Regions from separate parts of the Staphylococcus haemolyticus genome, predicted to be linked through region 2. Evidence: a T-box and tRNA genes for the amino acid it is inferred to sense, from the RefSeq annotation. Region 2 holds a T-box; the other holds one or more tRNA genes.

What was found. The T-box of region 2 lies ahead of leuS (leucine--tRNA ligase). A T-box ahead of a tRNA ligase gene usually reads a tRNA of that ligase, here a tRNA-Leu.
Positions count from the first base shown of each region.
Region 1: it has a tRNA-Leu gene. The T-box ahead of leuS (leucine--tRNA ligase) is inferred to sense a tRNA for this amino acid. The anticodon was not compared.

Region 1 is NZ_CP035291.1:2,318,164-2,321,579, reverse strand. It holds gene lysS (lysine--tRNA ligase) at 1-1,134, shown strand, start outside; rRNA gene rrf (5S ribosomal RNA) at 1,637-1,751, shown strand; tRNA gene EQ029_RS11210 (tRNA-Val) at 1,761-1,836, shown strand; tRNA gene EQ029_RS11205 (tRNA-Thr) at 1,851-1,926, shown strand; tRNA gene EQ029_RS11200 (tRNA-Lys) at 1,932-2,004, shown strand; tRNA gene EQ029_RS11195 (tRNA-Gly) at 2,028-2,102, shown strand; tRNA gene EQ029_RS11190 (tRNA-Leu) at 2,110-2,198, shown strand; tRNA gene EQ029_RS11185 (tRNA-Arg) at 2,210-2,283, shown strand; tRNA gene EQ029_RS11180 (tRNA-Pro) at 2,317-2,390, shown strand; tRNA gene EQ029_RS11175 (tRNA-Ala) at 2,406-2,481, shown strand; rRNA gene EQ029_RS11170 (16S ribosomal RNA) at 2,604-3,416, shown strand, end outside.
Region 2 is NZ_CP035291.1:1,092,380-1,095,795, reverse strand. It holds gene leuS (leucine--tRNA ligase) at 1-2,028, opposite strand, end outside; T-box leader at 2,075-2,260, opposite strand; gene EQ029_RS05390 (MDR family MFS transporter) at 2,327-3,416, opposite strand, start outside.

The DNA of each region.
Region 1 (3,416 bases), 1.2 Mb from region 2:
GTAATGTTCAAAACAAATACTGGCGAGCTATCAGTAAAAGCTAAGACATTCACTTTATTATCTAAAGCGCTTAGACCTTTACCTGATAAGTTCCATGGTTTACAAGATATTGAACAACGTTATCGTCAACGTTATTTAGACTTGATTACAAATCAAGATAGTACTCAAACATTTATTAACCGTAGTAAAATTATTCAAGAAATGCGTAATTACTTAAATAAACAAGGTTTTTTAGAAGTTGAAACACCAATGATGCATCAAATTGCAGGTGGTGCAGCAGCACGACCATTTGTTACGCACCATAATGCACTAGACGCTACTCTTTATATGCGTATAGCAATTGAATTACATTTAAAACGTTTAATTGTTGGTGGCCTTGAAAAAGTCTATGAAATTGGACGAGTATTCCGTAACGAAGGAGTATCAACACGACATAATCCAGAATTTACTATGATTGAATTATATGAAGCATACGCTGATTACCACGATATCATGGATTTAACTGAATCTATGGTAAGACATATCGCTCAAGAAGTATTTGGTTCTGCAAAAGTTCAATACAATGAAGAGGAAATTGACCTAGAGTCTGCCTGGACACGCCTTCATATTGTAGATGCAGTGAAAGAAGCTACAGGTGTAGACTTCTATCAAATTAAATCTGATGAAGAAGCAATCGCTGCAGCTAAAGAACATGGTATTGAAATTACTAATAATATGAAATATGGTCATATCTTAAATGAATTCTTTGAACAAAAAGTTGAAGAAACGTTAATTCAACCAACATTTATTTATGGACATCCAATTGAAATCTCGCCTTTAGCGAAGAAAAATCCAGAAGATCCTAGATTTACAGACCGTTTCGAGTTGTTTATCGTAGGTAGAGAACATGCGAATGCATTCACTGAATTAAATGATCCAATTGATCAACGTGAACGTTTCGAAGCACAACTTGTTGAAAAAGCACAAGGTAATGATGAAGCGCATGAAATGGATGAAGATTATATTGAAGCTTTGGAATATGGTATGCCTCCAACAGGTGGTTTAGGTATCGGTATCGATCGCTTAGTTATGTTGTTAACTGACTCTCCATCTATTAGAGACGTATTATTATTCCCTTACATGAGACAAAAATAGATTAAATTAAATATTAGAGATTGAGATAAAGTTTAGGGTTTATTCAAATGTTAACCTAATATATCTCAATCTCTTTTTTTATTTTGAGCCAGTTATTGTTAATAAAAGAGGCAAAAGGAATAATTAGTTTTCGATTTATATAAAATTAAGGGATTAAATATATTGGTGTGATAAAGGGTTATTATCAAAGGGAGAGTTACAAAAGTAAAAAAGAGTAGAGAAGTTATTATAAAACAATATAAAAAAGTGTAGTCAATATGCTTGCGATGTGCTAACATAGTAAAAGTGTTCAAAGAAGCGGAACCGACAAATAATAAACTTGTTAAATAAAAAAAGTTTTAAAAATTAGTTGACTTTGCTTTTTGAATGTTGTAAGATATAAAAGTCGTCGAAAACGAAAGTTAATTTTGTAAAATACTTGTAAAGATAACTTTAACAAAGTGTAAAATTAACTATTGAAAATTAAAATAATCGACATTATAATTAATTGAGTAAGTTATTGTCTGGTGACAATGGCAAGGAGGTCACACCTGTTCCCATGCCGAACACAGAAGTTAAGCTCCTTAGCGCCGATGGTAGTTGGATTTACGTTCCGCTAGAGTAGGACGTTGCCAGGCTTACACGTTGGAGAATTAGCTCAGCTGGGAGAGCATCTGCCTTACAAGCAGAGGGTCGGCGGTTCGAACCCGTCATTCTCCACCATTCTTAATTAATTAGCCGGCCTAGCTCAATTGGTAGAGCAACTGACTTGTAATCAGTAGGTTGGGGGTTCAAGTCCTCTGGCCGGCACCATCTTTGAGCCATTAGCTCAGTTGGTAGAGCATCTGACTTTTAATCAGAGGGTCAGAGGTTCGAATCCTCTATGGCTCATACGATTGTTTTAATAGCCACATGCGGAAGTAGTTCAGTGGTAGAACACCACCTTGCCAAGGTGGGGGTCGCGGGTTCGAATCCCGTCTTCCGCTCCATTATATTGCCGGGGTGGCGGAACTGGCAGACGCACAGGACTTAAAATCCTGCGGTGAGAGATCACCGTACCGGTTCGATTCCGGTCCTCGGCACCATCTTAAATAAAGCGCCCGTAGCTCAACTGGATAGAGCGTTTGACTACGGATCAAGAGGTTATGGGTTCGACTCCTATCGGGCGCGTCATTTAAATTTTATTTCTTATTTAATTACATACGGGAAGTAGCTCAGCTTGGTAGAGCACTTGGTTTGGGACCAAGGGGTCGCAGGTTCGAATCCTGTCTTCCCGACTTCTTAAATAATTCGGGGGCTTAGCTCAGCTGGGAGAGCGCCTGCTTTGCACGCAGGAGGTCAGCGGTTCGATCCCGCTAGTCTCCACCATTTTATAATGATTAAATGAACATTGAAAACTGAATGACAATATGTCAACGTTAATTCCAAAACAGTAACTTAAATGTTACAAACACTATTTAGTATTATGAGCTAATCAAACATCATAAATTTTTATGGAGAGTTTGATCCTGGCTCAGGATGAACGCTGGCGGCGTGCCTAATACATGCAAGTCGAGCGAACAGACAAGGAGCTTGCTCCTTTGACGTTAGCGGCGGACGGGTGAGTAACACGTGGGTAACCTACCTATAAGACTGGGATAACTTCGGGAAACCGGAGCTAATACCGGATAATATTTCGAACCGCATGGTTCGATAGTGAAAGATGGTTTTGCTATCACTTATAGATGGACCCGCGCCGTATTAGCTAGTTGGTAAGGTAACGGCTTACCAAGGCGACGATACGTAGCCGACCTGAGAGGGTGATCGGCCACACTGGAACTGAGACACGGTCCAGACTCCTACGGGAGGCAGCAGTAGGGAATCTTCCGCAATGGGCGAAAGCCTGACGGAGCAACGCCGCGTGAGTGATGAAGGTCTTCGGATCGTAAAACTCTGTTATTAGGGAAGAACATACGTGTAAGTAACTATGCACGTCTTGACGGTACCTAATCAGAAAGCCACGGCTAACTACGTGCCAGCAGCCGCGGTAATACGTAGGTGGCAAGCGTTATCCGGAATTATTGGGCGTAAAGCGCGCGTAGGCGGTTTTTTAAGTCTGATGTGAAAGCCCACGGCTCAACCGTGGAGGGTCATTGGAAACTGGAAAACTTGAGTGCAGAAGAGGAAAGTGGAATTCCATGTGTAGCGGTGAAATGCGCAGAGATATGGAGGAACACCAGTGGCGAAGGCGACTTTCTGGTCTGTAACTGACGCTGATGTGCGAAAGCGTGGGGATCAAACAGGATTAGATACCCTGGTAGTCC
Region 2 (3,416 bases):
CGCAGTATTAAAGTTTAATGTGTTGAAGTCTTCTGTAACTTTTTTAACAGTTTGGTTATACACTTTATCTAATCCATTATCATTATTTTCAACTATTTTATTTGATAATGAACCGTCTTCATTGATGAATAGTCTCCAAACACGGTCTAAGAAACGTCTTGAACCATCAAGACCATTTTCACTCCATGCAATTGCTGCATCTAATGGTCCCATAAACATTTCATATAAACGCAATGTATCAGCACCATGTGAATCTACAATATCATCAGGGTTAACTACATTCCCTTTAGACTTACTCATTTTCTCGTTACCTTCTCCAAGTATCATGCCTTGGTTAAATAATTTTTGGAAAGGTTCTTTCGTAGGCACGACACCTAAATCATAAAGCACTTTGTGCCAGAATCTAGCATATAGTAGATGGAGTACGGCATGCTCTACCCCACCAATATATAAATCTACTGGTAACCAATGTTTTAATTTTTCTGGGTCAGCTAACATATTACTATTATGTGGATCGATATATCTTAAATAATACCAACAACTTCCAGCCCATTGTGGCATAGTATTAGTTTCACGACGACCTTTCATTCCAGTCTTTTCATCAATTACATTTACAAACTCGTCGATATTAGCTAATGGTGATTCACCTGTACCTGAAGGTTTAATTTCATCAGTTTCTGGTAGTAAAAGTGGTAACTCTTCTTCTGGAACTGTAGTCATAGTACCATCTTCCCAGTGAATAACTGGTATTGGTTCTCCCCAATAACGTTGTCTGCTGAATAACCAATCTCTTAGTTTGTAGTTTACTTTCTTTTCGCCTGCACCTTTAGCAACTAATAGTTCAATTGCTTTAGAGATCGCCGTTTCATTATCTAATCCATTTAATTCACCTGAATTAATATGTTCACCAACACCTGTGTATGCTTCTTTTTGAATATCTCCACCAGCAATCACTTCGTTAATTGGTAAATTAAATTTAGATGCAAATTCATAATCACGTTCGTCATGCGCAGGTACAGCCATGACTGCGCCTGTACCATAACTAGATAGTACATAATCTGCAATCCAAATTGGCAATTTCTTACCTGTTAATGGATTTATAGCATAAGCACCTGTGAACACACCAGATTTATCTTTAGCTAAATCTGTACGCTCAAGGTCAGATTTTTTAGATGAGTCTTCTTGATATTTTTTAACCGCTTCTAATTTGTCTTCAGACGTAATTTCATTTACTAATGAATGTTCAGGACTTAATACTAGGAAAGTCGTACCATAAATTGTGTCCGGTCTTGTAGTAAACACATCAATACTTTCATCACTGTTATCTACTTTAAAAGATACACTTGCACCTTCTGAACGTCCAATCCAATTACGTTGCATGTCTTTAATAGATTCTGGCCAGTCAAGTTCATCTAAATCTTCTAATAATCGGTCAGCATATTCAGTAATTTTTAATACCCATTGCTTCATAGGTCGTCTATATACTGGGTGTCCTCCTCGTTCAGATACGCCATCAACGACCTCTTCGTTTGATAGAACAGTTCCCAATGCTGGACACCAGTTTACAGCAACTTCATCAACATAGGCTAAGCCTTTATTATACAATTGGATAAAAATCCATTGTGTCCATTTGTAATATTCAGGATCTGTAGTATTTACTTCTCTATCCCAATCATAACTGAAACCTAATTCTTGAATTTGACGTTTAAACGTTTGAATATTTTGCTTAGTAAATTCCCTAGGGTCATTACCAGTATCTAATGCATATTGTTCAGCAGGTAATCCAAAAGCATCCCATCCCATTGGATGTAGTACATTATAACCTTGCATACGTTTATATCTAGATACAATATCAGTAGCTGTGTAACCTTCTGGGTGCCCTACATGTAAACCCGCACCAGATGGATAAGGGAACATATCTAATGCATAAAATTTCTTTTGTCCTAAATTATCACTCGTTTTAAACGTTTTGTTGTCTGCCCAATAATTTTGCCATTTTTTCTCAATTTCCTTATGATTATATCCCAAATCTTTTTCCTCCTATAAATAAAAAACACCTCAAACTATTATTTATTACAGGGACGACTTCTTGCCGCGGTACCACCCTAATTCACATAATATGTGCACTTTATAATAGTAAGAGATGTTTATAATTTAATCGAATAACGGTAAGTTCACTTAATTCTTAACACTAGTTTTCACCACCACTAGCTCTCTGATGAAAAGTACTTAAGTTACTACTCCAATACATTTTAATATTATGAGATTCAAGCACTAATTGCAAGTGGTAGTTACTATTTTATTTCAACTCATGTATATATCATATCTATCTAGATTGTCGTGATTGTTTTCCTTTAGGTAGACCTTTGTCAAAGATTGAAAGGAAGATAATTCCAACAATTAATAAGAACATGATGCCAATGAACATCGCACTCATATTGAAAGTATCAACCAATACACCACCTATTAGTGGTCCAAATGCTTTACCAACAGTTGAAGCTGAATTAACGACTCCTTGATATTGACCCTGTTTTCCTTCTGGTGCCAGATAATTAGCTATAGTTGGTACTGCTGGCCAAACAAACATTTCACCAAAAGTTAATATAATCATTCCTATTAAAAATACAGTAAATTGTTCAGCAAAACTAGTTACAAAGAAAGACAGCATAAAAATTAAAATACCAACTAACATTTGATATTTTAAATTCCCTTTTAATAAAATAATTGCTGGTCTTATTAACGGTTGAGCAACTAAAATCATAATACCGTTAACTGTCCATAATATACTGTATTGTGACATAGAAATATTTAATTCTTGTGTAAATGATGCAATTGTAGTTTCCCATTGAATGTAAGCAATCCAACAAATAGCAAACATTACACATAATAATAAGAGTGCAATAAAGCGTTTTTTATTTTCTTTACTATGAATGTCTAGGCTGTCTGGTGTTCTAATTTTAGCGTGATATTCAAGATTAAATTGCGTTATCGCTACAATCCCAAATAAGACGTACATAATCAGGTTAGCTAAGAAAATATAATTAAAGCTTAACTCAGCAACGAAACCACCCATTGCTGCGCCTGTTGCTACACCAATGTTTTGAGCTAAGTATATTGCATTGAATGTCGTTCTCCCCCCGTTAGGCCAAACTGCACCAGCCATTGCATAAATTGCGGGAACTATCATTCCGCCACCAAAGCCTAACAATACTAACCAAATCGCATACCATGGCCAACCATGGAAGAAGTTTAAAAGTGTAGTACTGATTAAACATGTAACGGTACCTATCATTATTGTTCGATAACCACCTAACTTGTCGAACAATGAACCTCCTAGTAAATTTCCGACTACCATTCCAAATGAATTAACCATTAGAACAATCGCAGCAATTGTCAGGCTCTTACCAAGCTCTTCT